3 regions of the Sporolactobacillus terrae genome follow, and region 3 is predicted to be linked to each of the others. Evidence: riboswitches for the same ligand, from Rfam matches in the RefSeq annotation. Region 3 holds a riboswitch; each other region holds the start of a gene.
What was found. Region 3 has a riboswitch for S-adenosylmethionine ahead of metE (5-methyltetrahydropteroyltriglutamate--homocysteine S-methyltransferase). Riboswitches for the same ligand answer to the same signal wherever they lie in the genome.
Positions count from the first base shown of each region.

Region 1 (10,274 bases), 300 kb from region 3:
ATCTGACTCAGGCACTGGATAAAGCCAAGCAAAAAAAACATTTGGAGTGAGACATGGATGGAAATTCGCAAAATGATCCCTGACGATTATGAAAGGGCTTATGATCTATGGACGCGGGTTCAAGGGATGAACTTGGCGTCTCTGGACAACAGCTACGCAGGAATTGCCCGGATGATTCAAAGAAATCCGGAGACCTGTTTTGTTGCCGCCGATCACGACCGGATTATTGGTACGATTCTTGGCGGTACCGATGGAAGAAAAGGTTTTATCTACCACACGGCAGTTGATCCTAAAGAACAAGGTCAAGGCATCGGTACGGCCTTGATTGACCGAGTCTGTGCACAGTTTAAACGAGATGAGATTACAAAAATAGGTTTGTTTGTCGTCATTAATAATGAGGAGGGAAAACAATTTTGGAGACAAAAAGGTTGGAACTTCAGAGACGATATTGTATATCTTGATCGGGATCTGTGAGGGAACTGAAGATGAGTAAACGGTACGATTATCGCGGGATCCAGCAATGGGTAAAACGCATTTTTGAAGCTTATCAGTTTTCAGAACAAAGCAGCGCGGCCATTGCCCAATCCATCGTAGCAACTGATCTGTTCGGCATTGAATCACACGGCGTGCAGCGTCTGGCCATGTACGATCGGAAAATCCGTGCCGGTGACATCCGTGTCGGTGCAGTTGCGGAGGTTATTCGTGAATCACCGGTCAGCGCGGTGATTGATGGGCATGAGGGAATGGGGCAGCTTGTTGCCATTAAGGCCATGGAGCTGGCGATTAAGAAAGCGGAGCAGCGCGGCATCGGCATTGTCTCCGTTCGCCATTCCAATCATTATGGCATGGCCGGTTACTATGCCAAGCTGGCCAGTAAGAAAAAGATGTTCGGTATCTCGGCAACCAATTCGAATCCTTTTTTAATTCCGACCTATGCCATGCGTCCATTTCTCGGCAGTAATCCCATTGCTTTTGCACTGCCGGCTGCGCCGCATGATTTTCTTTATGATGCGGCGACAACGGTCGTATCGCTCGGAAAAATCGAGATTTACGCCAAACAGAAAAAAAGCATTCCTGGAGCATGGGCGGTCGACAACAAGAACCGAATCAGCCGCGATGCGCGTACGTTGCAGCGAAACTTATCGCATGTTCCTAAAATCGGCGGCATGCTTCCTGTGGGTGGGCAAGGAGAAGAAAACGGCGGGTACAAAGGCTTTGGTAATGCTTTGCTCGTAGAAATTTTGACGTCCATTCTTTCACAAGGCAATCTTTCCGCCGATCTCGGCGACGGAAGGACGAAAGGGATCAGCCATTTTTTTGCCGCAATTAATCTTCACTTGTTCGGGGATGCCAACAAGATTACAGACGCTTTATCGCAAATGCTTGAACGCATACGCAGACTGCCCCCTGAGCCGGGAAAGAAAATCTACATACATGGTGACAAAGAGGCTGACGCACTTGAAGATCGTGTGAAAAATGGTATTCCAATTGATCTTAAAACGCTCAATGAAATGACGGCTCTCTCAGATCGGTTGCATATTCCCTATCAGCAATACCTTTGAGCATGTGCAGGTGTTGAATTAGAAATGGAGGAAGATCAATGATGGAAGAATCAAGGCATCGTTTTGACACATTAAAAATACATGCAGGCTATGACCGCACGCAGCATAACAATGCATCGCAAGTTCCGATTTATCAAACGGTCGCCTTCGGATTTGGTGACACAGAACGTGCAGAACAGCTAGTTAATCTTAAAGAAAAAGGCTTCAGTTATTCGCGAATCGGTAATCCAACGACTGCTGTGTTGGAAAAAAGAATTGCCGAATTGGATGGTGGAAAAGAAGCGGTGGCAGTTGCATCAGGAATGGCTGCCGTTTCTTATGCGTTGCTTAATTTGGCTGAAGGCGGCGGCAGAATCATTACCGCTGCGAATATCTACGGATCGAGCTTTGACGAATTTCGCACGCTATTTCCTAAATTCGGCATTCAGTTTGACTTTATCGATGACATCAACGATTTGGCACAAGTAGAAGCGGCAATCAAAGCAGATACCAAGGCGATTTTTGCAGAAAGTGTCACAAATCCTGATACAATGGTAACAAACGTTAAAGCACTTGCGGAACGGGCACATCAGCATGGACTTCCGCTGGTCATCGACAATACTTTTCCGACCCCTTATCTATTTAACCCAATTCGTCACGGTGCCGATCTTGTCGTCTATTCTTCAACAAAAGGAATCAGCGGGCATGGTGAGGTGGTTTCGGGACTCATTGTTGATGCAGAGCAGTTTGATTACGGCAATGGGCGTTTCAAACAATTTGAAGAGAAGGATTATGTCCTGGGAGATGAAGAGGAACAGGTTGAACGAAGTTTTGTCGAAACATTCGGAGCGAAAGCATTCACAGCACGAATTCGTGTGAAGTACCTTCGGCTGCTTGGGGCAGCCTTGAGTCCGTTTGATGCCTACCTTGTGCTTTTAGGTATTGAAACGTTGTCGGAACGTCTCGCAAAACAAGTTGCCAGTACGGAGAAAATTGCTCGGCACCTGTCTAATCATCCACACGTGAAAGCGGTGCATTACTCAGGATTGCCGAATCATCCGCAGCATGAACTTGTTGCCCGTGATTTTCCCCGAGGCGTCGGTGCGATTTTCGCATTTGAAGTTGATGGCAGCGAAACCGAAGCAAAGAAAATTTTAAATGCGGTCAAGATCTTTAGTTATTTGCCCAATGTCGGCGACGCACGCTCGTTGATTGTGAATCCAGGCCGAACCACTCACCGTGAAATTCCCATAGCTGCTCGAGAAAAAAGCGGCCTGACTAACACATGGATTCGTCTGTCAATTGGTCTAGAAGATGCAGACGATCTCATTGCTGATCTGGATCAAGCATTGGCCAAAGCGTTTGACTAAGTCATCATTGAAGGAGAGAAAAATCCATGGATTTAGGTAAGATTGTCCGAGGCGGTCCGAGTCAATATCTCTGTTCAGAGGATGCGATCTGTCATCTCGATGAATTGACGGTTCCGTTTGCATCCGTTCATATTATTACAGGAAAAAAGTCGTTTACTGCTTTTCAAACGGTTTATCAGAAAGAGATTAAGTGGCCGGTCCATCATTACGATGGCACATCAAGCCATGAAGATATGGATCGGCTGACTCGTGAAATCGGGCAGGCAGATCTGATCATCGCAATCGGCGGTGGTCGCGTTCTAGATACTGCAAAAGGCGTCAATCACCGGCTGCGCGCGCAGTACATCTGCATTCCGACCGTTCTGGGTACGTGTTCCGCCTATACACCACTGGCCATCATCTACAATCAAAAGCATGAGCATGTCGGCCGCGATCATTTTCAAGAAACCGCCTATGCCGTGCTCGTCGATTTATCCTTACTCATTGATTCACCAAAGGATTATTATATTGCCGGGATTGGCGATACATTAGCCAAGTGGTATGAAGCAGAGGCGATTCGGAAAGATGAGAGTCAGCAAAACGATCCCTTTGTTTCACTTGGACTAAGTGCAGCTCTGCAGACAAAAAAGTTGCTGCTTCAGTATTCCGAAGAAGCGGTAACAAGCATGGAACGCCACCAAATCAGTCCGGCCTTCCGAATTATCTCTGATGTTATTGTCGGAATTTCCGGAACGGTCGGCAGTTTCGCCCGCGATTATGGGCGCGCTTCCGGTGCCCATGCGATTCATAATGCGATGATCAAGATCCAAGGCATGAGCCGCTACCAGCATGGCATCAAGGTCGCATATGGGTTGCTTGTCCTGCTTGCCACATTGGGACAGCATGCGGAAGTGCGCAAGCTGCTGCCTTTTTATAGGCGAGTTGGTCTCATTGACGCATTGGAGCAGTTCAGACTGAAGAATGTCAATGAGGCGAAGCAAATTCTGGCCAAAGAATGCGTGGAGACGGAGATTGGTTTCCGTTTTGTCTTCAAAACATTTGATGAAGCGTTTATTCTGAATGCATTAAATCAGGTGGAGACGCTTGCAAACGAAAGCAGCGATGCAACGCTTACGCCGCAGTCTCGATCATAAGGCAGATGAATAGAAAAGATGAGCCAAATTTTAGATGAAGAAACAACATATCTCACGCTTTTTAAAACATTGCATCAGCACCCGGAACGATCGCTGCACGAGCATGAAACAACCAATCTGATTAAAAAAAGGCTTCAGGACCTTTCCATTTCGCTAAGGGAGAGCCATCTTGAAACGGGAGTTTTCGCCGATATCTCAGGTGATCCGGACGGTCCGGCTATCGGACTTCGCGCGGATATTGATGCCTTGCCGATCCTTGAACAAACCGATCTGCCTTATAAGTCGCAAAATGACGGTGTCATGCATGCCTGTGGCCATGATTTTCATACAACCGCTTTGCTTTGGGCTGCCGATCTGTTAAAGCAAAATCAGCCGAAACTCCCGGGTACGGTTCGGTTGATTTTCCAGCCTGCTGAAGAAGCGGGACACGGAGGGCTTAAGGTGGTTAATGACGGTCAGCTCAAAGGACTTCGTGCGGTGATCGGCGTGCATAATAAACCGGATCTGCCGGTAGGAACGATTGGCATCAAATCCGGTCCGTTAATGGCTGCTTGCGATAAGTTTAAAGTTACATTTCATGGCATTGGCGGACATGCAGCGATTCCTGAACGCACGCGAGATGCGATCGTTGCTGCCTCATCGTTCATTCAAACGGTGCAATCGATTGTCAGCCGCAACATCACCCCGAAGCATGAAGCAGTGGTGAGTGTCACAAGTATTCACGGCGGCGATGTCTGGAATGTGCTGCCTGAAGCAGTTGAACTGTTGGGTACGGTACGCACTTTTTATGATGAGGACCGCGTGTTAATCATTGACCGATTTGAAGCAATTGCTGCTGGACTTCAACATGCGTACAATGTGCAGGTTCAGGTTGAGTGGGGGCAAGGCACGCCTTCAGTATTTAATAATGAAACAATAGCGAAGATCATTTACGATGCAAACAAAGCGGAGACTAACGTGGTTACCCCAGACTTATCGGTGGCCGGCGATGACTTCTCATGTTTCCAGCGTGAAGTTCCGGGCGTATTTGCCTTTATTGGGTCGAATGGACCGGAGGACTGGCATCATCCTGCGTTCCGTGTTGATCCTGCCGGAATTCAAACAGCAGCCACCTTCTACTACCGATCGGCTATCGCTGTTCTGCAAGCATTAAAAGATGAAGAAAGACCCGAACCGTCGCTGCCTGATGAACGTTAGCAAAGCATGCACATTGTAAACGACAGATCTGTGATCACCACCAAAAGAATAGCCATGATTCAGTCATGCTTATCCAGAGAGGCGGAGGGATTGGCCCTGCGAAGCCTCAGCAACCGACCCACACGTGGCACGGTGCTAATTCCACAAGCAGAATACGTTGCTTGAAGATAAGTCGAGGACACGATCGAATAAAAACCTGCTTCCTCCTCTTAGACGTGAAGGGAAAGCAGGTTTTAATTTTTTGTAAGGAGTGGTCAGCATCATGAATAGTGCGCTTCGAAAGACCGTTGAAAACAGGCGTGAACAATTAATTGAACGGTTGATTGCCCATCATGTCTACAAGAAAAATGGAAAGCATCTCTTTGAATTATCCTTATCAGAACTCGAACATGAATATAAACAGGTGCAGAAGCGCGCTTAAATTCATGGATTCACGCACCATGGCATGGTCGGCTTTTTCTTACCGTGAATCCTTTACGTTTGAGAAAAAGTCGAACTTGTCCGTCGTTACGAAATCAGGATTGGGAGTAGGCGAAGCGGTTTTGAGCATATGTGCCAAACGATTGAGCTGCTGCGAGAGGAGTGTCCGCTCCTTCTCACTCATGTTAAATACGAACCCGTACTGGAAAATCTCTGTTTTGAGTTCCTTCGCCCAAACGACTGAACCATAGAATGTAGCTGCCTTCCCAAGAATCGTTGTTTCTATTTTTAAGATCATTGAGGAATCAATCCCGAACCGTAAATCCGATAAGAAGCGCAATCCGCCCAGCCCGATATTTTCAATTAAAATACGCGATTGCCCGAGACGAACCGTTTGACCATGGAAATGATCTAATGTGACGGACGCTTTTAACGGCGATTTAAGGGCGACTCTAAAGAACTTACGCCTATTTTTATGAGGCTTTCTTTGAGCATGTCGGCTTATGTCGGCGGAACGGCCACGTTGTTTGCGCACAAATTTGGCAAACTGGTCGGCCGGTATGGGTCTAGAAAATAAATAACCTTGTACGACATCACATTTGATTTCTTTCAGCAACTGCAGCTGTTCTTGCGTTTCGACTCCTTCTGCGACTACGCGCATGTTCAAATGGTGAGCGAGATCGATGATTGATTGCGTAATAAACCGAGAGCTGTTATCGCCAGTTGCATTCAAGTCATCAATAAACGATTTATCAATTTTCAGCGTATCGATCTTGCCTTTGAATCGTTTCAGATAAGAAAGCGATGAGTAGCCGGTGCCGAAGTCGTCAAGATGAATGCCAATTCCGTTTGCTCTGAGGCCATCTAAAATCGAAAGAACCGTTGCTTCATTTTCAAGAAGCGAGGTCTCCACAATCTCAACTTCCAAATTGTGCGGGTCCAGTTTTGTTTGATTTAAAATTTCCAGAATACGTGTAACGAGGTCGTTTTCTAGAAAACGATACGCCGTTAAATTGACGGAAATTGGGAGTTCGGGTAGTCCAGCTTCCTGCCAAGCCTTATTTTGGCGACATGCCGTCTCCTCGATCCAGCGGTCGATTTGACGCATAACGCCGATTTCTTCTGCAAGCGGGATGAATTCCGTTGGTGATACAAGCCCCCATTTTGGGTGATTCCAGCGGATCAGTGCCTCAGCGCCCACAATTTGATTGGTAAAGAGATCGACCTTGGGCTGATAATATAAGTCGAATTGATGCAAATCGAGTGAATTTCTCAAGTCTGACTCTAAGGTGAACCGCTTGTAGCCAGTGATATCCATCGTGGATGTGAAGATCCGGTAACGGTTATGTTTGTCTTTCTGTGCCCAATGAAGTGCAGCGTCGGCATGTTTCATTAAAGTTGTGCCATCATCGCCATCATCAGGAAAGATACTGATCCCAAGATTGAGTGAAACCGGGATCCGGTAATCGTTAATGAGGAACGGTTCGTCAAATGCGCTGACCATGGTTTCTGCGAGATTGACGACCGTTGGATAGAAGACATTTGGACAGAGAATGAGAAACTCATCGGCACTGATTCGGGCGATAAAATGACGCACATCAAGTAAAGCTCTCAGTTTTTTCGCAAACTGTTTTAGCAATTCATCACCGGTCGGATGGCCTAATGTATCATTGATGTATTTAAAACGCTCCAGATCCAAATACATTACAGCCAGATTCTGGTGCAGCGAGTTGCTGACAATCAATTCCTGTTCCAGTTTTTTGCGGAAAAATCTGCTGTTAGGCAGATCGGTTAATTCGTCATGATTAATCAGGTATTTGGTTAACGCTTCTGCTTCTTTGCGTTTGGTTACGTCTTGAATACTGCCGATAAACGTTGCTTTGTCGCGATAGATAATTTTCTTAATCGAGCAATCAAAGTGATGCATCTCACCATCTCTGATCTTTCGAAATGAAAAATCGATGCCTTTCTCTCCAGCGACTAATTGATCGGTAATGGATCGAACGTTCGATTGATCATCCGGATGCAGCACATCAAGAATGCATGCATCTCCTGCGAGCTCTGGTTCAAGAAATGCATAGAGTTGCGGATTCCCATAAATGAGTTTTTTTCCTTGAAAAATAAAGATCGCAAAAGAAGCACTGTCTGTGATGCTTTTGAAGAGTATTTCCGATTCGATAAGCGATTGCTTCAAACGATTGGTTTGCGTCACATCGGTTGCAACCGCAAACATGCCAATCACTTTATTCTCAGACGTAGTCGGGAGCATCGTTAAATGGACATCGAAACGCCTGCCGTTCTTGTGCACGAAAACGGAATTTAGGTACTGCTTCTCACCAAGCAGCACCCTCTGATAAGCAGTGGTGAATGAGGGAATTTGTTCATCTGCCAGAAACTGATCCATTTTCTTTAAGATGATCTCATTGACCGGATAGCCAATAAACTTAGAAAAGCGTTTGTTTGGTAAAGCGATGACTCCATTCACATCCATATAGAAAATGAGATCAGGGCTGTTGTCAAATAATGAACGATAAAATAAATCAGGATACTGGGCGGTATCCCCATTCTGATGATCTGCACACTGCTTTTGATCGTTATGCATGGTCGCGGGCCTCCGTAATTCGCATGAATGTCACTCGGTTTCATGATTCATTATTTTTTTTTGTGATATAAAGATAATAGTATAAATGGCTTATTTTGACTATCGAAGAATGTTGAAATAGAAATTTTTTATCAGTAAAAGCAGTGCCGTGATGAACCACTGGTGCTGCACAGGTAACAAGCGCGTCTTTTTCTATAGAAGAATCACGTGCGGATGATCCCTATTGATCCGGCGAATACGGAACAAATTGCCTCCCCTTTCGATACGATAGCCACAATGTATACGGTTTCATCGAATGGTTAGGTGGACGATGAAACAAAGTGATGGAGAGTGAGTCGAGCATGAACGCTGCATTTCTGATTACTCCGAAAAACGAAGTGGAATTTGTTTATGAGGATTGGACCATCAGGCAGGCACTTGAAAAGATGGAGCATTATCGTTATACCGCAATTCCGGTGCTAAATCGAAGTGGGAGGTATGTGGGGACCCTAACCGAAGGCGACATGCTTTGGAACTTGAAGAACCATGCATCGCTCGATTTTAAAGATACAGAACATCTGCCATTGAGTCATGTGCCGCGCCATCGGGATAGTTCGGCGATGTCGATTAATGTCGCCATTGAAGATATGATCGAAACGTCGTTGACACAAAATTTTGTTCCAATCGTGGACGACAGCGGCGTCTTTATCGGCATTATTCGACGAAAGGAGATCATCAGCTATTTGTTAGCGCAACAAACAAAAGTCCGATGCTGATCAGGAAGGGACAATCAAAGGCAATGAAAGCTGCAACCAATGATCATTGGTTGTTCCTACAGGAAGATGTGCACTGCAAGGGTTATAACTTCTGATGCAGTGCCCTTTTGACTGTTTTTCCATAGTTTCCGCGTAGCGCCAGAATAAAAAGGACAAGACCCAATGGAAGCAATGCCGCGTATTGGATGACGTGGAGCAAGAGGCCGGCCGACAATGCGGCATTCTGCTGTATGCCTAGTCCGGCGAGAGCAACGATGACACCGTATTCGAAAAGACCGACGGCACCGGGCGAGGCGGGGATAAAACCGACGAAATTCGTTGTAGCAAAAACCGCCAGCGATAAGCGAAGCGATTGGTGCCAGCTATAACCGAATGCGGCCAGTCCCGCCCAGGTGGCCACAAGCAGGAGAACATAGGAGAAAAGCACCCAAAGCATCATGTTCAACATGCTGATGGTCAGATAACGACGAATGAAGCGGCGCAGCCGCGGCACAAAACAGAAACCGGCGAGAAGCAACACGATCAGCGCGATACAGGCAAAGAAAAGCATCCAGAGTAGGTGAACAATCACCGGGTCGGTAAATCTGGAAAATGGAACCGCAAGCAGTGAGATCAGGATAATCGCAATCGAATCCGCAACCGCTGGGATCATGACGAGTTTTGTTCGCCGCAGCGCGCTGTAGCCATCCGGGAAGAACGCGAAACGTAAACCATCCCCAATATGGAGCGGAAGGATCATGTTTGCCGCATGTCCGATGCCGACGATCTGCAGGGCGGTCAGCCGATCAATCGCCGAATCGATGCCCAATGTATAGCCAAGTCCGCGAACATAGTTTGAATAGAGGGTGAGCACAACGGAAACGAAGACCAGAAATCCATTAATGTTCGCATGGAACAGCGGACTAAGGTCTAAACGACCAAGTGTTTTGAATGAATAATAGATCACAAGCATTGTAATGATAATACCGACTATAAGTTTGAGTTTTGTTTTTTTGGTCATATACCTGCACCCTGGAATCGGTTTTGAACGGCGCAATCGATTAAGCGATCGGCCGATCTTGGGACGAGTTTTTCGCTTTGGCGATCTGAATGATCCGCTCAGTGATCACGCGAGCAGACTCAGGCTTCCTGAAATGGTACTGGTTCTCAGCGATTTGCCGCAACTTTTCACCGCTATGCGCCGATAATTCTGCGATCATCTCTGGCAAATCCTGCACATCTCTGCAATAAAGTCCTAATTTATGAGTGACAACAAA
Region 1 covers NZ_CP082837.1:2,157,694-2,167,967, reverse strand. Annotated here, with positions in the region: gene K7399_RS10345 (trans-sulfuration enzyme family protein) at 1-50, shown strand, start outside; gene K7399_RS10340 (GNAT family N-acetyltransferase) at 58-474, shown strand; gene K7399_RS10335 (Ldh family oxidoreductase) at 486-1,562, shown strand; gene K7399_RS10330 (O-acetylhomoserine aminocarboxypropyltransferase/cysteine synthase family protein) at 1,601-2,911, shown strand; gene K7399_RS10325 (iron-containing alcohol dehydrogenase family protein) at 2,938-4,044, shown strand; gene K7399_RS10320 (amidohydrolase) at 4,063-5,241, shown strand; SAM riboswitch class I at 5,308-5,415, shown strand; gene K7399_RS10315 (Fur-regulated basic protein FbpA) at 5,504-5,662, shown strand; gene K7399_RS10310 (EAL domain-containing protein) at 5,702-8,263, opposite strand; gene K7399_RS10305 (CBS domain-containing protein) at 8,605-9,018, shown strand; gene K7399_RS10300 (lysylphosphatidylglycerol synthase domain-containing protein) at 9,101-10,018, opposite strand; gene K7399_RS10295 (MGDG synthase family glycosyltransferase) at 10,059-10,274, opposite strand, start outside.
Region 1: another riboswitch for S-adenosylmethionine. It lies ahead of K7399_RS10315 (Fur-regulated basic protein FbpA); the one in region 3 lies ahead of metE (5-methyltetrahydropteroyltriglutamate--homocysteine S-methyltransferase).

Region 2 (10,274 bases), 1.3 Mb from region 3:
ATGTGAACATTTTGTGACTTGATGGTGATATTTATCACTTTTTTTGACGCTTATACTTTGATTTTGGTTTCTCGATTTGGTACCGTAAATATGGAATTTAGACAGCATTTATTCGTGTTCCTATTCGGTGAATTAAAGGATTCGGAGGGAGTCGTTTCATGCATATCTTGGCAATTGGCGTCAATCATCGAAACACTCCGGTGGAAATAAGAGAAAAGCTGACCTTTCAGCCTGAGGATTTGGAGCGGGCACTTTCAGAACTGAGGCAAACAAAAAGTATTTTTGAAGATGTTATCCTTTCGACGTGCAATCGGACGGAGCTGTATGTTGTTTCCGATCAGCTCCATACGGGACGCTATTACAGTAAGAAATTTTTTGCTGAGTGGTTCGGTATTTCCTTGGAAGCGTTAACGCCTTATTTGATCATCCAGGAAGATCAGGAAGCCATCCAACACTTGTTTCGGGTTACATGCGGTTTGGAGTCAATGGTGCTCGGTGAGACTCAAATTCTTGGACAGGTGCGAGAGAGCTTTGTACATGCGCAGCAATGCCGGACAACCGGAACATTCTTTAATGAACTTTTTAAAGAAGCACTTACGGTTGCAAAGCATGCGCAGGACGTCACGCAGATCAACGATCATCCGGTTTCGATCAGTTATGCAGCAGTCAAGCTGATTCAGGATTATTTTGGACCGTTAGAAAATAAATCGGTGGTGTTGATTGGCGCTGGAGAAATGGGCACACTGGCGCAGAAGCATTTGTCGAGCAGCGGCGTTCGCCGGCTGACCATTGTAAACCGGACCAAGGAAAAAGCGGATGGGCTGGCGAAACAGGCACAGGCGAATTCGGCTTCACTCGAATCGCTCGGCGAGCAAATGAAACAGTGCGATATTGTTTTTGCTTCTACCTCAGCACCTGGCTATTTAATTACGGAAGCGCAACTTCAGCCGATTCTTGATCAACGAAAACGCCGGCCGCTTGTATTGGTCGATATCGGCGTGCCAAGAAACATTGATCCAGTCACGGCATATATGGATGGCGTATCTTTGTTTGATGTCGATGATCTGGACCGAATTGTCGATGAAAATCGTGCCGCACGCCGACGTGCAGCGAAACAGATTGAGGGATTCATTGAACAGCAGCAAGGGAAATATAGTGAATGGCTGCACACACTGGGCGTTGTCCCGGTGATTTCTGCGTTGCGCAGAAAAGCATTGGCGATCCATTCGGATACGATGAAGCGGATTGAAAATAAGCTGCCGGAAATGACGGAGCGGGAACGCAGAGTGGTCAGCAAACAGGCGAAGAGCATGATTAATCAGCTCTTGCGCGATCCGATAAATAATATTAAAGAATTAGCCTGTCATGAACATGGCAAACATGCCATTGACCACTTTGCTGAAATTTTTAATATCGACGGGGATGTGCCTCAGCGCGGCCAGTCAGAAGAAGAAGAAAAGGTGACGGAGTTCCGAATTGAAAAAGCGGAACACGAAACGCTCAAACCAACGACTATTGGTTAAGCACGCTGGACTGAGCGAGTAACGAGAGAGGCGAGAAAATGAGGACGATTCAGGTTGGATCAAGAAAAAGCAAGCTTGCTTTGGTTCAAAGCGAGCAGGTCATCCATAATCTGAGCGATAAATCAGACCAATTTGCCTTTGCGATCCGCCATATCGTAACCAAAGGCGACCGAATTCTAAATGTGACGCTGTCCAAAGTTGGCGGAAAAGGATTGTTTGTTAAAGAAATTGAGCGTGCCTTATTGGATGGCGCAATCGATTTTGCGGTTCACAGTATGAAAGACATGCCGGCGGAATTGCCAAGGGGTTTAGAGATTGCTTCCATTCCAATGCGGGAAGACGCATGTGACGTGTTGCTGACACGTTCTGGAGATGGGCTGGACAGTCTTGAACCCGGGGCAATTGTGGGGACAAGCAGTTTGCGCCGCGGAGCACAGCTGCTCAGCCTCCGTCCTGATTTGAATGTACAGCCATTGCGCGGCAATGTCGATACACGGATTGGCCGGTTGAAATCCGGCGATTTTGATGCGATTATTCTTGCTGCGGCGGGAATGAAACGACTTGGTGTTCATGAAAAAAATCATCCGCTCGCATTCGATGAAATGCTTCCGGCGGTTGGCCAGGGCGCACTGGCGATCGAGTGCCGTTCGTCCGATGAAGAGCTCAAAGCTTTGCTGCAAACCATCAATGATCCGGATACTGAGATTACTGTTCGCGCGGAGCGTGCATTGTTAACGCGTTTGAACGGCAGCTGCCAGGTGCCGATTGCTGCCTTGTGCAAACGCCGTGCCGATACCAAGCTGGAACTGACCGGGTTGGTTGCTTCTGTTGATGGAAAAGAAGTATTTAAGACGTGCCGCGTGGGCGAGGATCCGGAGAAGCTGGGCACAGAAGCGGCGGAAGCGTTGCTTCACCAAGGTGCCGGTACGGTTCTGAAACAACTAGGCAGTGATCCAAATGCAGGATGAACGTGGGGACGACGCGTTAACGTTAAAGGGAAAACAGGTGCTGGTCACGCGTGCGACGAGCCAATGTGGCAGCCTGTGTGAACACATTCGCAGATACGGCGGTGAACCGCTGCCTGTGCCGCTCGTTGCCTATCGCCGGGTATCCTTTTCCCACACCGAGCGCATGAAATGGCTGCAGGCTGTTCAGCATTCGGACTGGCTGATTTTTACCAGTCAGAACAGTCTGGACTTTTTTATGGATCTGCTTGATCAATCCGATCGGATGCACGGCGTCAAAATCGCTGCTGTTGGCAAAAAGACCGGGGAACGGCTTGAAGCCTACGGGCTCCATGCAGATTTTATCCCCAAGCCTTATACAGGACAGGCACTGCTTGAAGCGTTCCGCAATGGTCGATTGGCCGCTGAGCAAGTCGCGATTCCGCACGGTTCTTTATCAAACCGAACACTTCTTAATGGATTCAATCACTTGGGGATCAAGGTGGCGAGCCGTGTTCTCTATCAAACGATTGCGGATCAGGCGAGTCAAAAGCAACTTGAAGAAGCAGCTGTATCCAACCGGCTGTCGGCGATCACTTTTGCGAGTCCATCCGCCGTTCACTTTTTTACCGAACTCTTGCCCGAAAAACGATGGCGCAGTGCTTTAAACCGCTGCGTTGTGGCAGTGATCGGCAAGACAACGGCCGATTCACTTGAAAAGCTTGGTGTTGTTGCGGATGTCGTTCCGGAAACGTTCACAGCGGCAAGCATGATTAACGCACTGGCAACTTACTATTTAAATAAAGAAGGAAGTCATCAAAATGAACAGCAATCTTAACTTTGACCGTCATCGTCGTCTCAGAAGAACCTCAGTACTCAGAACAATGGTTCGGGAGACGTTCTTGCGGCCTGCGGACTTTATCTATCCTATATTTGTGACGGAAGAGGGCAGCAATATTAAGTCGGAAATCAAATCGATGCCAAATGTTTACCAGTACTCGCTCGACCGATTGGACGAAGAGCTTGACGAAGTGGTTGCGCTTGGTATTCCATCGATCATGTTTTTCGGCATTCCTAAAGTGAAGGATGCGGTCGGCTCCGGTGCCTATGATGAACAAGGCATTGTCCAGAAGGCAATCCGGCAAACGAAACAGAAGTATCCGGACCTGGTTGTGATTGCCGATACATGTATGTGTGAATATACGGATCACGGTCACTGCGGCATCATCCATAATGGCGACGTGGATAACGACGAAAGTCTGACCTATATCGCTAAAACAGCTGTATCACAGGCAGAAGCCGGTGCGGATATCATTGCTCCTTCCAATATGATGGATGGTTTTGTGATCAGTATTCGCCAAGCACTTGATGAAGCAGGGTTCTCGCAAATTCCGATCATGTCCTATGCAGTTAAATATGCATCCAGTTACTTTGGACCGTTCCGTGATGCAGCGGAAAGTGCACCGAAATTCGGCAACCGCAAAACGTACCAGATGGATCCGGCGAACCGTAGAGAAGCGCTGCGCGAAGCTGAATCAGATATTAAGGAAGGCGCTGATTTCCTCATTGTCAAACCAGCATTGCCTTACCTTGATGTACTGCGCGATGTGCGCAATCAAACCAATATTCCGCTCGTTGCCTATAACGTCAGCGGTGAATATGCGATGGTCAAAGCAGCAGCGCTCAATGGGTGGATCGATGAAAAAGCGGTGGTTCTTGAATCGTTGACCGCGATGAAACGTGCCGGAGCCGATATGATTATTACCTATCATGCAAAGGATGCGATCCGTTGGCTTCGTGAAGAATGAGCTGGAAAAGAATAAAGAATGAATGAACCCGGACAAACAGCTGTCCGGGTTTTTTACTAAGAAAAACTCGGTGCCGGGAATCCAGTTGACAACCGGATTTCAGTCACCGAGAACGCTTAACCTTTATTTTGTTGCCTGCATGTTACTGGGACCCCAACTGCTGGGAATATGCGTGAACAAATTGGGTCAGTGCAAGTAATTTGTCCTCACTCACTTCAGGAAAGATCCCATGACCAAGGTTAAAAATATATCCGGGCTTTCCGTTCCTTTCTTCTAAGAGCCGCTTTGCGCGTTCCTTCAGCATCGGAAGCGGCGCAAGAAGTAGCGATGGATCGAGATTTCCTTGAATCGCTTTTTCGATGCCCAGCTGCCCAAAATCAGCGAAACTTGTCCGCCAGTCAATGGAGAGCACATCAATCGGGAGCTGATTCCATTCAGGTAAAAGATGTCCGGCTCCAGCAGCAAAGTACAAACTTACCGCATGCGTTTTCTTTAGCTCAGAAAAAATCCGCTGCATCGTTGGTGCGAGATAGCGATGATAGTCTTCTGCGCTGAGTGCTCCAACCCATGAATCAAAGACTTGTACCGCTTGCGCCCCGCAGCGAATTTGTGCATGCAGATAATTCAGCGTCATTTCCGCCAAATCTTCCATGAGTGCCGCCCAGTCTTCTGGATGGGCATACATGAACCCCTTGGTGCGATGATAATTCTTCGACGGTCCGCCCTCAATAAGATAACTTGCGAGCGTAAACGGGGCACCCGCAAAGCCGATCAAAGGCACATTTAATTGTTGATGGAGCAGTTGAACGGTTTCAAGAACATAAGGCAAATCACTTGCCGCATCGAGCGACCTCCAATGAGAAAAGTCGGCGCCTGTACGAATCGGATGGTTGAATACCGGCCCGACACCTTCAACAATCTCAACCTTCAAGCCGCGTGCTTTAAGCGGGGTCATGATATCGGCGAAAAGGATCGCCGCATCAACACCGAGTTTTTCAACAGGAAGGCGCGTCACTTTGGCACATACATCCGGATGGTGGCTGATTTCAAAAAAAGAATAGCGTTCGCGTATTGCTCTGTATTCCGACTGATAGCGTCCCGCTTGCCGCATGAACCAAACAGGGGTAAACGGTACAGCTTCTTTTCGGCACGCCCTCAGAAAGATATCATTAAACAGGATACTCATTCCTTTCAAAAGAAGGATCATAATACTATGTTTATTTTTGGTTAAATCATACACTATTCATTTTACGTGAAAAGTGCGAAGCCTGCACCTATTTTGCTGTGAGTTGCTGATTATTCGTAAAGTGGTCGTGTACGTAATCATCGCATAAAGATCGACCCATTTCGTGTATAATAGAAGGTAGATTAGGATTTAAAATCAGAGGAATCGTGTTGAATAAAAGGGAGGCGACGCTGCATTTGCTTTTAATCGCGCTGAGTGCAATCATTATTCCATTTTTATTTCTTGTCTTGTTGAACATTCCGGCAACAAAAGGAATGCCTTTGAGTGCGCTGCTGGTAGGGCTCGCTGCCTATTTTATCTGGGGCATGAGTCCGCAAGCCTTGTTTTCTTCAGTGTTACAAGGCGCGCATAAGACGCTGACGATCTTATGGATTCTATTCGGCGCTTTAGTTTTGCTAAACACGCTTCAGCGTACCGGTGCCATTAAACGGATCAATCGCGGCTTCACCTATATTTCCGGTGATATGCGTGTTCAGACGGTGATCATTGCCTATCTATTTGGGTCGTTGATCGAGGGAGCGGCGGGCTTTGGAACGCCGGCAATGGTTACGGCTCCGCTAATGATTGCGATTGGCTTTCCGCCGGCGGCTGCAGTGACGCTCGCACTGATCTCGGACAGCACAGCGGTATCTTTTGGCGCGGTGGGTACGCCGATTTCGGTTGGTTTAAGCAACATTGTTACGAGTAACCCCGACTTTTTCCGTGAAATTGGACAAACCATTACGATTCTTGATCTTTTTGCCGGTTCGTTTCTACCTGTTTTATTAATCTATGTACTGACGCGTTTTTTCACCAATGCACAGGAGAAGGAAAAAGGTGTGTTGCGTTCGATGCTCCCATGGGCGCTGGTTGTCGGCTTTTCATATACATGGTCTGCGCTCGCGTATGCATTTTTCTTTGGCTATGAATTTGTTTCGATTTTGGCTTCCATTACAGCACTGGCCGTAGCTTCAATTACGGCCGCGCGCGGTTGGCTGCTTCCGAAAAAAGAATGGAAGGGCGCGCTTCGCAGTGATTTTAAAGAAGATACCGAACCGCAGACCATGAGCCTGCTTGCTGCTTGGGCACCTTATATTGCGGTAGTTATTCTACTGCTGCTTACACGTATTGTGCCGCCGATCCATCATGTTGCGACGACTGCGTTCGACCTGTCATGGAATAACATCCTTGGGATTAAAGAAGTTCATTCTGAATGGAAGCTGTTGTACTCACCAGGAACGATCTTAACGGTTTCGGCACTTCTGGCACTCATTTTTCAACGGACACCGGCCGAAGCGTTCATATGGGGTGCTAAAATTTCGCTTCGCTCGATGAAAACAACGGCAATTGCCTTGGTTGCAACCTTAATTATGGTTCAAGTATTCAGTAATTCCGGACTGACAACAAAGGATCTCGTCAGCATGCCGGAGTATATTGCCCAAGCTTTTTCGGGAAGTCTTGGCGGGATTTGGCTGGCCGCTGCTCCCTTTCTTGGGGAACTGGGTTCGTTTATTACCGGAAGCGGAACGGTATCCAATCTAACATTCTCCCCAATTCAATTTGATGTTGCGATGGATGCGGGCCTTGATCCGCGGCTTGTACTGGCCTTGCAAGTGATCGGCGGTTCAGCGGGCAGCATGATGTGTATTCATAACGTCGTTGCTGCAAGTGCCGTTGTCGGACTTGCCGGCAAAGAAGGCGAGATTATTCGTAAGACCGTTGCTCCTGCCATCCTCTATAGCGTTCTGGCAGGGTTAGCCGCTTATCTGATCACTTTATTTTTCTGAACTGAACCAGAAATAGTGGAAAAAGAATCTTCAATCTATAGAAAGAGCCCCTAAAATCATATCCCAAGGATTTGATTTCAGAGGCTCATTTTTCGTTATTCAGTGCGGTTAATTTTTATTGATCAGTCCATACTTTTTTTGCAGTTGTGACAACACGTTTTAATTTCGCCCATTGCTGAGCTTCAGTTAACTTGTTGCCTTCTTCAGTGGATGCGAAACCACATTGTGTGGACAAACATAGATTTTTTAATGGAACAAAAGTGGCTGCTTCTTCAATCCGTTTTTGCAGCTTTTCTTCAGATTCCAGTTCAGGAAACTTGGACGTTATCAGACCTAGAACAACCTTTTTGTCAGCACCATTTTGGAAAATTTCTCCAAGCGGCGCAAAGTCGCCGGCGCGTTCATTATCATATTCGAGAAAATAGCCGTCGATGTTAAGCTGTGCGAGATAGGAAGCAACCGGTCCGTAGCCACCGGAGAACAGGAAGGTGGAGCGGAAGTTGCCGCGACAAATGTGCATGGTGACCGTTAAATCTTCAGGAAGATCTTTGACTGCAGCGTTGATCACCGTGACACCATCTTGTGCGATTTGTTCAGCGCTTGCTTTTTCTTCATTGCTTTTTGCATTGCTGATTCGGTCGATCAGGAAGGCCCAAGTCGTGTCATCGAGTTGAAGATAGCGGCAGCCAAGTTCGTAGAAATGCAGGATCGTTTGCCGATAGGCGGTTGCGAGATCTGCTAAGAAGTCGGCACGTGTTTCATAGAAGTTAACCGCTTGATCATCTCGGTGGTCACGGAAGTAGAGTGTAGGACTTGGGATCGTTTGTTTTGCCAGCACGCCTTCAGGTACGATACGCTGCAAGTATGTAAATGCCTCGTAGAATGGATGGTTCGGATTGTAGGCAACTTTGTCGACGAAGCGGACGTTGGTGTCACGCGTTTTTGCACCTTTAAATTTATAGCTTTCATGTTGTGAATAGGTCTCAACGCCGTTGAGATTGGCGAGAAAATCCAAATGCCACCAGCTGCGACGAAATTCACCGTCGGTTACGGCTTTTAGTCCTAATGCAATTTGCTTATCGACGATTTTCTTGATCTCCTCATCTTCGACTTTGGTCAGTGCAGCTTGGTCAATTTTTCCTTCATGAAAGGCTTCTCGTGCTTCTTTCAATGCTTGTGGACGCAAGAGACTTCCTACTTGGTCGAAACGGAATGGCGCTTTTTTTGCTGTGCTTACGGTCATTTCTTTATCCTCCTCAATTTTTATGGCACAATCATTCATCATGCAGGAGACCTAAGTGATCAACCGGGTGCTTTAGAGCAAATAAAAAAGTCTTCTTTATTTGGGAATAAGAAGACTGTGCGTTCGGGTCTCTTCTTATCCCTCCGGCGTTTTAAATGCCGGCTGGGATTAGCACCTTGTCGCAAAACGACGGTTGCTGAAGCGTCATCAGGCCAGTCCCTCGGCTTCTCTAGATAAGAATGATTGATTCATTGATTTGATTGTCTTGAAGTCTACGCTAAATCGGTTGGCTTTTCAAGCTTTTTTAGCCAATTTGCAAAAAACGATCGTCTGTTCAAAGCAGGCATAATTTTTGACAAGCAGTGCCATCCTTTTTTACGCTAAAGTTATTCTCGTATGAAGCTGGTGATTTAATGGAAAAGGTGAAAATCGGTCGAACGGAACTAACTGTAAATCCACTTGGGCTTGGAACAAATAAAATTGGTGGGTATAACTTGTTTCCCAATCTTGATGATGAGACGGGAAAGCAGGTGGTTCAAACGGCCATTGACCACGAGGTTGAAATGATTGATACCGCATTTATGTACGGGCTCGGTCATTCTGAAGAACTGATCGGTGACGTGCTGAAGAACAATGATCGTGAAAAAGTAATTTTGGCAACGAAAGGCGCGCAGCAAATTGCTGCGGATGGCGCTGTCACGTTGAGTAATAATCCTGAATTTCTGACGCAAGCAGTTGATGAAAGTCTGAAACGACTGCAGACCGATTATTTGGATATCTTTTATATCCATTTTCCAGATCAGGACACGCCGAAGGCAGAAGCGGTCGGAGCGCTTCAGCGTTTGAGAGAAGCGGGCAAGATTCGGGCAATCGGCATTTCGAATTTTAGCTTGGAACAAATTAAAGAAGCTGATGCAGACGGTTATGTTGATTTAGTCGAAAATCAATACAATTTGCTGCAGCAGGATGCGATGCGTGAAGTCGTCCCTTATCTGAAGGAGCGTGGGATTACCTTTGTGCCTTATGAACCGTTTGCTGCCGCACTTTTGACCGGACGCTACAACCCGGATAACTTGCCGCATTTTGAAGCAGGCGATCACCGTCTGACGATTGATTTGTATCAACCGGATCAATTGAAGCGAAATGTTGAAAAAGTTGAAAAGCTGAAACCGATCGCTTCGCACTATGGTGTCACAACGGCACAACTTGTTCTTGCTTGGTACATGAAGAATCCGCTGATCGGACCCGTGATTCCCGGGGCGCGTACACCGGAACAACTGCTGGCGAATGTGGCAAGTGTTTCTACAGCGCTTCGGGATGAGGATTACCAAACGATCGATCATGTCTTTGCCTCATCGAATTTGTAATCAGTTGAGCAGTCTCATGCTAATGGAGTATGATGAGAAGTGCAGTACAGGGGACGCTTGATCGCGCAATTTTATTATCTGAATGTATGAAGAACCGCAAAAGGTTAAATAAAGAATGGAGCAGCCGTTTTCGAGGGGTTTCCTCGCTGAAGCGGCTGCTTTTTCTTTGTGCGCTTCACCAGGCATGTGTGTCTTTTTCTACATAATAGGTGTTCTAACTTTCGGCATCCCTAGGATGTGCATACACATAAGAGAAGGAGGTTGTTTAATAATGGCTAAATACAGTATTCATGCCGGACATAATTCCTTTGTTCCTGGTGCTCAGGGGTTTATCAAGGAAGAAGTCGTTAATCGGCAAATCAAGAACGCGGTTATCA
Region 2 covers NZ_CP082837.1:522,797-533,070, forward strand. Annotated here, with positions in the region: gene hemA (glutamyl-tRNA reductase) at 159-1,523, shown strand; gene hemC (hydroxymethylbilane synthase) at 1,562-2,491, shown strand; gene K7399_RS02380 (uroporphyrinogen-III synthase) at 2,481-3,305, shown strand; gene hemB (porphobilinogen synthase) at 3,289-4,275, shown strand; gene hemE (uroporphyrinogen decarboxylase) at 4,418-5,461, opposite strand; gene K7399_RS02395 (L-lactate permease) at 5,671-7,287, shown strand; gene K7399_RS02400 (vitamin B12 independent methionine synthase) at 7,403-8,530, opposite strand; SAM riboswitch class I at 8,663-8,770, opposite strand; gene K7399_RS02405 (aldo/keto reductase) at 8,944-9,897, shown strand; gene K7399_RS02410 (N-acetylmuramoyl-L-alanine amidase) at 10,169-10,274, shown strand, end outside.
Region 2: another riboswitch for S-adenosylmethionine. It lies ahead of K7399_RS02400 (vitamin B12 independent methionine synthase); the one in region 3 lies ahead of metE (5-methyltetrahydropteroyltriglutamate--homocysteine S-methyltransferase).

Region 3 (10,274 bases):
TGTACTGAATGAAAAGCTGCCTCGACCTGTACAAGCAGTCGATCCAACTGGCCTTGGCCTGCAGCAGCATGCGCTTTTGCATGCTGCGACAGTTCGTTTCGCTTCACTGCAGTCTCTCGGACACGTTCAAACTGGTGCATTTGACTGCTCATTAATCGCTTGTTCTCTTCCGACAAATGGACCAGTTGATGACTGACGTTTCGAATTGCTGCGCGCAAATCTTCGCGTCCGACTGCATACTCTTTTTTTAAAGCTTTTTCGTATTCTGCATCGTACGCTTCCAGGACCACTTGCTGCTCAAAACTGATCATTTTATTGATTGCCTGAATCATGCGCTCAGCATCCGCTCTGTCTGCCATCCGAGTCAATACAAGGGTCACTAAGCTCGAGGTTAAGTTCTGGAATGCCCCCATATAAACCGGCGGCTTCAGCCCAATCCTGTAATGGATCATTCCCACTCGATTTCTACGCGCAAGAAATGCTTCATCCAGTACGCCTGAAAAAAGCTCAAGAACATGACTTGCAAGGGTCTGGCTCAACTTTTCAACCGTACTGTTCTGTTCAATGATCTTCTTCAGTGAATCAATTTTATTAAATCCAGCATAAAATTCATGCGCGATCCGTGCCATTTCTTTCTCAACGAATGGACGCATCATTTTTAAGATTTGCAGGTCTTCCTCATTTAAGCCCAGCATCTCTATTTTTTCCAATACATCCGGGTTTTGAATGTTCAGATTGACCTTTTCCGATTTTGCGCGAACCAGCAATGAATGCTGCTTTTTCCTTCTCAACACGTGCATCGTCCAACCCCTTCTGCAGCCCTTTGTCATCGGGTGACGGCGAGCGTCTTATCAAAAACAAATGCTCAAATAAGACGGTCGTCTGCTCGATCTCCTAAGTTTATCCGTTCTCTGTTCCGATTTGCAACCGTTCACCATTTTGTTTATGCCAGATACTTTTCGGTAAAATCACTTTCCGCGAGTGGCTGACTGTAATAATAACCTTGAATCGCGCGACAACGGCATGCCTCAATAGCCCTTAGCTGCTCTTCCGTTTCGATTCCTTCAACGATCACATCCACCCAAAGCTGCTTCGCCAACGTTACAATGGCCGCGACAATTGCTTGATCTCGGTGATTTCGAACAATATCGATCACAAAGGAACGATCGATTTTCAACTGATTAATCGGCAAATTTTTTAAATAGCTGAGCGAACTGTACCCGGTTCCAAAATCATCGAGGCTGACACCGACGCCAAGTGCTCGAATCTCATTCAAAATACGCACGGAGCGCTCAAGATCCTCGGCCATCATCGATTCAGTGATTTCCAAGTTAAGTCTGTTCGGAGCAAGCCCGCTCATTTTCAGTGCATGTGCGACTTGTTTGACAACCGTCTCATCACGAAACTGATTAAACGACAGATTAACCGAGATGGGGACATTCAACGCACCTGTCTCCTGCCATTTTTTCATTTGTCTGCATGCCTCATTCAGCACCCACCAGCCGATTTCCCGAATGATGCCCGTTTCCTCGGCCACCGCAATAAAGCCGCTTGGCGGCAATATGCCGTGACTCGGGTGCTCCCATCGTAGCAGCGCCTCTACACCGACGAGTGCACCGCTGCCGGCATCGACTTGCGGCTGATAATACAACACAAATTGTTGCTTGTACAATGCCTTTTGCAGCTCATCCTCAATACATATCTTTTTCATCAACTGCTGATGAAGCATCGTGTTATAGAAAAAATAGCTTTCTTTTGTGTCCTTCTTTGCTTCGCGCAATGCAGCATCGGCACAGCCAAAGAGCTGCACACTGTTGGCGCCATCTTGAGGAAAGCGTGAGATACCGATACTGTATGTCGCATAGATCTCTTTGCCATCAACGATGAACGGCAGCTCAGAAGTATGTGTCAACAGTTCGGCGGCATCAATGAGTTCGCTCCTACTCAAACGATTCTTGAACAAAATCATGAATTCATCACTGCTGATACGGTAGAGTTCTGCCGCAAGCGGTTCAAGTGCTGCATTGATACGCCCGGAGAGCATGATCAGCAATTTATTTCCAATCGTCCGCCCATACATTTCATTAATCATCTTCAGCCGATCGATATTGATCTTAAACACGGAAAAGGAATGGTCTTTGCGCTGATCGATCATCGCTTCAATGACTTCCTCAGCAACCAGTTGATTCGGCAATCCGGTAAGCGGATCATGATAAGCCTTAAATCGAATCGCCTCTTCCTTTTTTTGATCATTGTTATCTTTTAATTGCTGATAATTTTCCATAATCAGCTGCAAGTTCAAGTTAACGATTTTTTCCAACGCTTTAGAAATGATTAGCGCCTGTTCGCGACAATTCACTTGTCGATTGATCGCCTCAATGATGCAATTAATGAAACCATGTGACAAAGCAATCTGGTTGGACAAATCCAGCTGATAGCGGAAGCACAAAAGCGCCTGTTCACGACTGGAACGTATAAAGCGTTGGTCAAGAACGCCGCTTAAAAACATTTGCGTAATTTCAACGTTTTTATCGCGAATCGTTGTGCTTAATGATCTTGGTAAAAGCGTGCTCTGAAACTTAAAAAGATCAAACACAAATTCGGTTGTTGCATCAGCAATCTCATCACTTAAGCGGAGCAGAAATGGCCGAACCCAGCGCAGTAGTTGCAGATCAAACAAATGAAGATTGAGCAGTTGAATCCGTCGGCGTATCCGATGATCGCTGATTGACAACTCTGCAGGCTGTTCTTTTACTTTTTTTAACCAGTTTGCTTTGTTCCATTGGTCACTCATCGTTTGGCGTGCTCCCTCGTCAGTTCTTAATCTAGCGTTGAATGTTCATTATTTATATCGTCAGATACGAATGAAACATGAACACATTGGTTTTCAAGACTAATTTTGTGTCATTCGTTGTTCCGAATAGCCGACTGATGTCGCTTTTCATACACGTATTAATCGCTTTTATGTAGCATTGTAAGCTTTTCTCCCTAAATGTGCATGATGCTACAAGACTATTTATTGTGAAAAACGAATAATTTTGTGAAATTTATGCATTGACGGTCCATGTAATCCATGATAGTATTCAAGTTAACTTAATAAACTCTTATTAAGAGCGGCGGAGGGACTGGCCCTATGAAGCCCGGCAACCTTTCAGATTTATGAAAAGGTGCTAATTCCAGCAAGATTTTCCAATGCGAAGTCTTGAAAAATAAGAGGGTGCGGATTGTCACAGAAGCCTCTCTAACTAGAGAGGCTTTTTATTTGCCCCACTTAACCAAGCGGATTGAAACAGGAGGATGAAAGAATGGGTAAAGTATTGAGCGCGAATCTCGGCTATCCAAGAATTGGGGAAAAAAGAGAATGGAAGCGAGCTCTCGAAGCTTTTTGGGCAGGCAAATCATCAAAAGAAACTTTTTTAGAAACCATTAAAACGTTACGACTCAGCTACTTAAAAAAACAAAAGGATCTCGGCGTTGATCTGATTCCGATTGGCGATTTCAGTCTCTATGACCATGTTCTCGACACCGCGGTTCTCTTCGGCTTGATTCCTGATCGTTTTCAAACGGATGAAAAAGAGATAGCTTTAGAGACCTATTTCTCCATCGCACGAGGAAATCAGGATGCCGAAGCATCGGAAATGACCAAATGGTTTGACACAAACTATCACTATATCGTTCCGGAAATCAGCAATGACACGAAACCGCATCTGACGAAAAACCGTCTTCTTGATCTCTTCAATGAAGCCAAAAACGAACTTGGCATTGTTGGAAAACCGGTGATTGTCGGACCGATCACTTTATTAAAATTGGCAAAAGGCTATGATTCCGATCACTTCGACACATTGCTTGACGCGCTGCTTCCTCTCTATGTTCAAGTACTTGCTGAACTGCAGGAAGCCGGAGCAGAGTGGGTACAAATTGATGAACCGATTCTGGTCAAAGCACAAAGTGAGGAAGATCTTGCCGCATTCAGCAAGGCTTACGCCTACATCAAGAAAAATGTTCCTGAATTGAAGTTGCTGCTGCAAACGTATTTCGAGGCGCTGGATCACTATCAAGAAGTGACTGCTCTTCCGGTTGACGGATTCGGATTTGATTTTGTTGCCGGTAAAGCGGGAAATCTTGCAGCCATCAAGACCTACGGGTTTCCAAAAGATAAAGTACTTGCAGCAGGAGTCGTCGACGGCCGTAACATTTGGAAAACCGATCTTTCCGCAACTTTTACGGAATTACAAACCTTGCTCTCTGCAGTAAAAGATCATAAGAATCTTTGGGTAACGCCATCGTCAAGCCTTCTTCATGTTCCGGTAACGGTTTCCAATGAAACGGAGCTTGATCCTGTTTTAAAGCATGCCCTTGCATTTGCTGATGAAAAACTAGGCGAAATTGTGGTTCTTGCCAAGGGACTGAATGAAAGCGAGGCAGCAATCTACGGTGCTGTTGAGCAAAATCGTGCTGATCTGAACGCCCTGCAGCAGTCGGTTCACCGCAATAATGCAGCGGTTCAAGCAGAGCTGGATCAATTGAGCAAAGAACTTCCAACGCGACCTGCTTCCTTCGATTTGCGTCAACAGGTGCAAGCGGATGCGTTCCAACTGCCACCGCTTCCGACCACAACAATCGGCAGCTTCCCGCAAACAAAAGAAGTTCGCCAAGCACGCCGCAATTGGCGCAAGGGCGAATGGTCGGACAGCCAATATGATCAATTTATTAAAGAAGAAACGAAAAAATGGATTGACATTCAAGAGGAAATCGGTCTGGATGTACTGGTACACGGCGAATTCGAACGCAACGATATGGTTGAGTATTTCGGTGAAAAACTGGACGGCTTTGCATTCACGCGCTTCGGATGGGTCCAATCGTACGGCTCCCGCTGCGTGAAGCCGCCACTGATCTTTGGTGATGTTTCCTGGAAAGAACCGATGACCGTAAAGGAAAGTGCCTATGCACAATCCTTAACCAATAAACCGGTTAAAGGGATGCTCACCGGCCCGGTCACCATTTATAACTGGTCTTTCGTTCGAAACGACATTAGTCAAGCCAGCGTCTTTAACCAGATTGCGCTTGCACTTAAAAAAGAAGTCCATGCACTTGAAGAAGCCAATATCCGTATGATTCAGGTTGACGAACCCGCGCTTCGCGAAGGGCTTCCGCTTAAGGAAGAGAAGAAAGCAGGCTACCTGCACGATGCTGTTTATTCGTTCAGGCTTGCGACAACCTTTGTTAAAAACGACACACAGATTCATACGCATATGTGTTATTCCGAATTCGATGAAATCATCGACACCATCGATGCTTTGGATACGGATGTGATCTCGATTGAAGCGGCACGCAGCCACGGCGAAATCATTGCAACCTTCGAGGACTTCCATTACAAGAAGGGGATTGGCCTCGGTGTCTATGATATTCACAGCCCACGCATTCCAAGTGTAGCGGAAATGAAATCCTACGCCGAACGCGCATTGAACGTTCTTGATCCAAAAGTTGTTTGGATCAACCCGGATTGCGGCTTAAAAACACGCCGCACGGAAGAAACCGTCCCTGCACTTAAAAATATGGTTGAAGCAGCGCAGCAAGTGCGCGCCGAACTCAGCCATACCGTTTCTCGATAAATCAAAGCGTACAAACAAGCCGCGACACGAAGTCGCGGCTTGTTCGGTTTCATCACACGTTTATCCCCTTATGGCGCCTAAAATCAACGCTTCGATTGTCTTCGCCGCGGGCGTCTTGTTTCGTTGACGGAGACTGCTGCTTATCTTAGTAGGATGAGTAGCAGCAAATTCATATCGATTCTTTACTTACAAAAAAAGAGCCTGCACAAGGCTCTTTTTTTCTGTACCACTCACATATTATGGGACGAATCGCGCAGTACAACATCGGGATGCTTTTGCTGAAACCAGCGCAGTGAGAAATCATTTTCAAAAATGATCACCGGGCGGTCTTTATAATCGGTAACCACCAGATTGTTGGCGTTGCGGCGAAGTGCTTCTGCATCCTCGCGACTTGCAATCCATTTTGCTACCTGATGCGGCATCCGTTCAATGTCCAGAGCAACACCGTACTCAGCCTGCATGCGGTAGACAAAGACATCGAACTGCAGCGTTCCGACAACGCCGAGAATGGTCTCTTCATAAGGCGTTTTATAGACCTGAATCGCACCTTCCTGTGCCAGCTGACTGACCCCTTTGAGAAAGTGCTTTTGCTTCATTGCGTTTTTGGCTCGCACTTTAGCAAAATGCTCCGGAGCAAACTGCGGCAATGCACCAAAATTAAACGTATCTTTCGCTTGGCATACCGTGTCGCCAATCTGATAGAAGCCTGTATCGTAGAGCCCAACAATATCCCCTGGAAATGCATCATCAATCATTTCACGGCTGTCGGCAAAGAATTGCTGTGGCTGTGCGAGTTTCAACGGCTTGCCCGTTCGATCGAGATAGACGCTCATGCCTTTCTCAAATTTACCGGAACAGATCCGCAGAAAGGCAATTCGATCGCGATGCGCCGGGTTCATGTTTGCTTGAATCTTGAAAATAAACCCTGAAAAATTCGGGTCATTCGGTTGAACGATGCCTTCACTCGAGTGCCGCGGCTGCGGCTGCGGGGCAAGTTTCAAATAGTGTTCCAAAAATGTCGGAACACCGAAACTTGAGATCGCGCTCCCGAAAAAGACCGGTGTCTGCTTGCCGGCTTTCACCGCCTCAAGATCAAAACGGCTTCCTGCTTCATCCAGAAGCATCAGGTTTTCTTCCAGCTGACTCAAGGTATAATCGTCAACCTGATCCTTTAAGATATCCGTCAGTTCCTCAACCTCGCCTAAATTCTGAACCTGGCGCTCTCTTTTTTCGTTATACCATTCGATTTTATGATCCTGCCGGTCGTAAACCCCGCGAAAGGACTGCCCCATCCCGATTGGATAGTTGATCGGATAGGATTCGATACCGAGCACATTTTCAATTTCCTCAAAAAGTTCCAATGGATCCTTGCCTTGACGATCCAGTTTATTGATAAATGTAAAAATCGGAATCCCGCGGTCACGGCATACCTTAAATAGTTTTATCGTCTGCGGTTCAACGCCTTTAGCGGCATCGATAATCATGACAACGCTGTCGACTGCCATTAACGTTCGATACGTATCTTCACTGAAGTCCTGGTGCCCCGGGGTATCCAAAATATTAATCTTATACCCATCATACTCAAACTGCATCACACTGGAGGTTACGGAGATCCCTCTCTTTTTCTCCAACTCCATCCAGTCTGAAGTCGCAAATTTTTCAGCCTTTCGTGATTTGACCGCGCCAGCCGTTCGAATAGCGCCGCCAAGCACCAGCAGCTTTTCAGTCAGCGTCGTTTTACCGGCATCCGGGTGAGAGATGATGGCGAATGTACGGCGCCTGTTTAATTCCTGCTGTAACCGATTCATGGTTTCCTCCTACTAAGATCAGATCCGACGCAGTCTGTCTCAAGACCGCAGTCAAGAAAAAGGCACTCGCTCTGCCGAATTAAGTCGGCAATTCAATGCGAATGCTTTTTCAATCATTCTTCCTTAATTATATACCTAATTTATGTGAATCATAAATGCTTGTGACTTATTTGCTGACTAATCCGTGAACACGATCCATAACCGCTTTTTTCAAAGCGTTGAATTTCTTATCGCGATCTGCTGCATCGGCGCCTTTAACACCAAAGTAGAACTTAATTTTCGGTTCCGTACCGGATGGGCGCAGGCAGAACCATGACCCGTCTTTCAGTTTATATTTCAGTACATTCGACTTCGGAAGCTTAATCGCCGACGTGCTGCCTGAATCCGTTTCGACTGCCTCAGACGTTTGGTAGTCTTCGATGACAGCAACCATAACACCAGCGACCTCATGCGGCGGCTGCGTGCGGAAGTTATTCATAATCGCAGCAATTTCTTCTTTACCGGTGATCCCTTTCAAGGTCAGCGATTCCAGACCTTCTTCAAAGTAACCATACGTCTTGAATACATCCTGAAGCGCATCATAGAAAGACTTGCCTTGTGATTTAAAGTAAGCAGCCGCTTCGCAAGCAAATAGCGCAGCTTGAACTGCATCTTTGTCTCGGACAAAGGAGCCGATCAAATAGCCGTAACTCTCTTCGTAACCGAATAGGAAGCTGTATTTGCCGCTTAATTCATAGTCATGAATCTTCTCACCAATGAACTTAAATCCGGTCAAGGTGTCGACGGTAGGAATACCGAAAGCCGCTGCAATCGTTCGACCAATTTCAGAGGTGACAATTGTTTTCACAACGACGCCGTTATCGGGCAACAATCCTTTTTCTTTCTTTTGCGTGAGCAAGTAATCGAGCAGCACGGCGCCCGTTTGATTTCCCGTCAGAACGACATAGTCGCCTTGATCGTTTTTTACGGCAACACCGAGACGGTCAGAATCGGGATCCGTTCCAATCAAGAGATCCGCATCCAGCTTTCTGCCATATTCCATCGCAATCTTAAACGCTGCATGTTCTTCCGGATTTGGTGATTTTACCGTTGAAAATTCCGGATCCGGTTCTTCCTGTTCTTTGACAACCGTCACATTTGTGAAACCCCATCTTTTCAAACCATTAATAATCGGGTAGCGGCTCGTTCCATGAAGTGGTGTATAGACGATTTTCAAATCAGAACCAACACGTCTAATCCGTTCAGGATTCAACGAAAGCGTCTGTACCTTTTCTTGATAAGCTTCATCCACTTGATCGCCAACAACTTCCAAGTAGCCGCTTGCCTTCAACTGATCCACATCGCCGACTTGTACGGCAAGTTCATCCTCAACCGATGCCACGAAGCGGATCACTTCATCTGCTTCTTTTGGCGGAAGCTGGCCGCCGAATTCATTGTAGACCTTATACCCGTTATATTGCGGCGGATTGTGGCTCGCCGTGATAACAATCCCGGAAAAAGCATGTAAATCGCGCACGGCAAAAGAAAGAACCGGTGTCGGCCGCAGTGAATCAAAAATATAGGTCTTAATCCCGTGAGCGCCTAAGGTCTTCGCTGCTTCTAAAGTGAATTCAGCAGAGAAATGCCGCGGGTCATGCGCAATGACGACGCCTCGTTTCTTCGCCTCTTCACCGGCATTTTCAATATATCTTGCTAAGCCTTCTGAAGCTTTGCGAATCGTGTACAGATTCAGGCGGTTGGTGCCAGGGCCAATTTCACCGCGCATCCCGCCGGTACCGAATTCCAAATTGGTATAAAAGCAGTCTTCAAGTTTTTCAGGATCATCAGCCATTGCATCCAGCTGCTTTTTCAGCGCAGGATCCAGCTGCGGGTCTGCAATCCATTTTTTATATACGGTCTCCCAACTCATGTGCTCACCCCATCAGATAGTTAAAAGCCTTGATTCCACTACATTTTAAATGTCTTTTTCTATTATATACCAAGTGAACGCTGCCAGCACTAAGGCAGCGGACCTTTGTCATTTTAATTTGCAGTTAGATTTTTCACTGCCTCTTATCGCAGAACATACGATCTTTTCATCCTGTTGTTTGAGGCGTTGATGCATCACCTTGTTGCACAAACGACACTTCAGTTGCTCGCTTGCCGCGAGCCGTCCAGAAGCCTTCTCAGACTATCTGCGGAGTCTCCTTGGGCCACACTCCCGCAGGGTCCCCTCACGCGGTCATGAATATTTCTTTAGAAAGCTTGTCCCCATACGATTCATCCAGAAGCAGTATTTCTTCGAGCTTTTTATCGCTTGCTTCTCAGCTCAGGGGAAAAATACTTCACAAGCTTTTCCAACGAAATACCTTTAAGCGAATTAAAACAGCCGTCCACATGACCGAACGGCATCTGGTTGGTGACGGCATTCGGCACAACAATACAGTACATCCCCGCTTTTTTTGCAGCCAGCGAGCCGTTGAACGAATCCTCAATCGCAATCGCTTCTTTCGGACTGACCCCAAGCGCATCCAGTGATTTCGTGTACAAGGCAGGATCCGGCTTTACCTTGAGCACATCGTCCCATGATTTAATGCTTTCGAAATAATCAATTAATCCAAAGCGTTTCAAGTGTTTACGCGGCCATTCCCCCTTGGAACTGGTCGCAAGCCCGATTTTCAAACCGAGTTCTTGTGCCTGAACTAAGATCGACTTCACACCAGGCAGTACTTCTTCTTCATCAACAAGTTTATTAAAAAGTGCATCACGTTCACTCTTGAACGCTGCCCTGTCTATTTTCACCTGGGCGTGTTCCTCAAGATAATCAAGGGAATTGAAGCCGTTTTGTGTTCCAATGGCCTGACTCCAAATACTG
Region 3 covers NZ_CP082837.1:1,852,747-1,863,020, forward strand. Annotated here, with positions in the region: gene K7399_RS08775 (globin-coupled sensor protein) at 1-800, opposite strand, end outside; gene K7399_RS08780 (putative bifunctional diguanylate cyclase/phosphodiesterase) at 944-2,794, opposite strand; SAM riboswitch class I at 3,102-3,216, shown strand; gene metE (5-methyltetrahydropteroyltriglutamate--homocysteine S-methyltransferase) at 3,306-5,612, shown strand; gene K7399_RS08790 (peptide chain release factor 3) at 5,843-7,420, opposite strand; gene K7399_RS08795 (phospho-sugar mutase) at 7,587-9,329, opposite strand; gene K7399_RS08800 (HAD family hydrolase) at 9,710-10,274, opposite strand, start outside.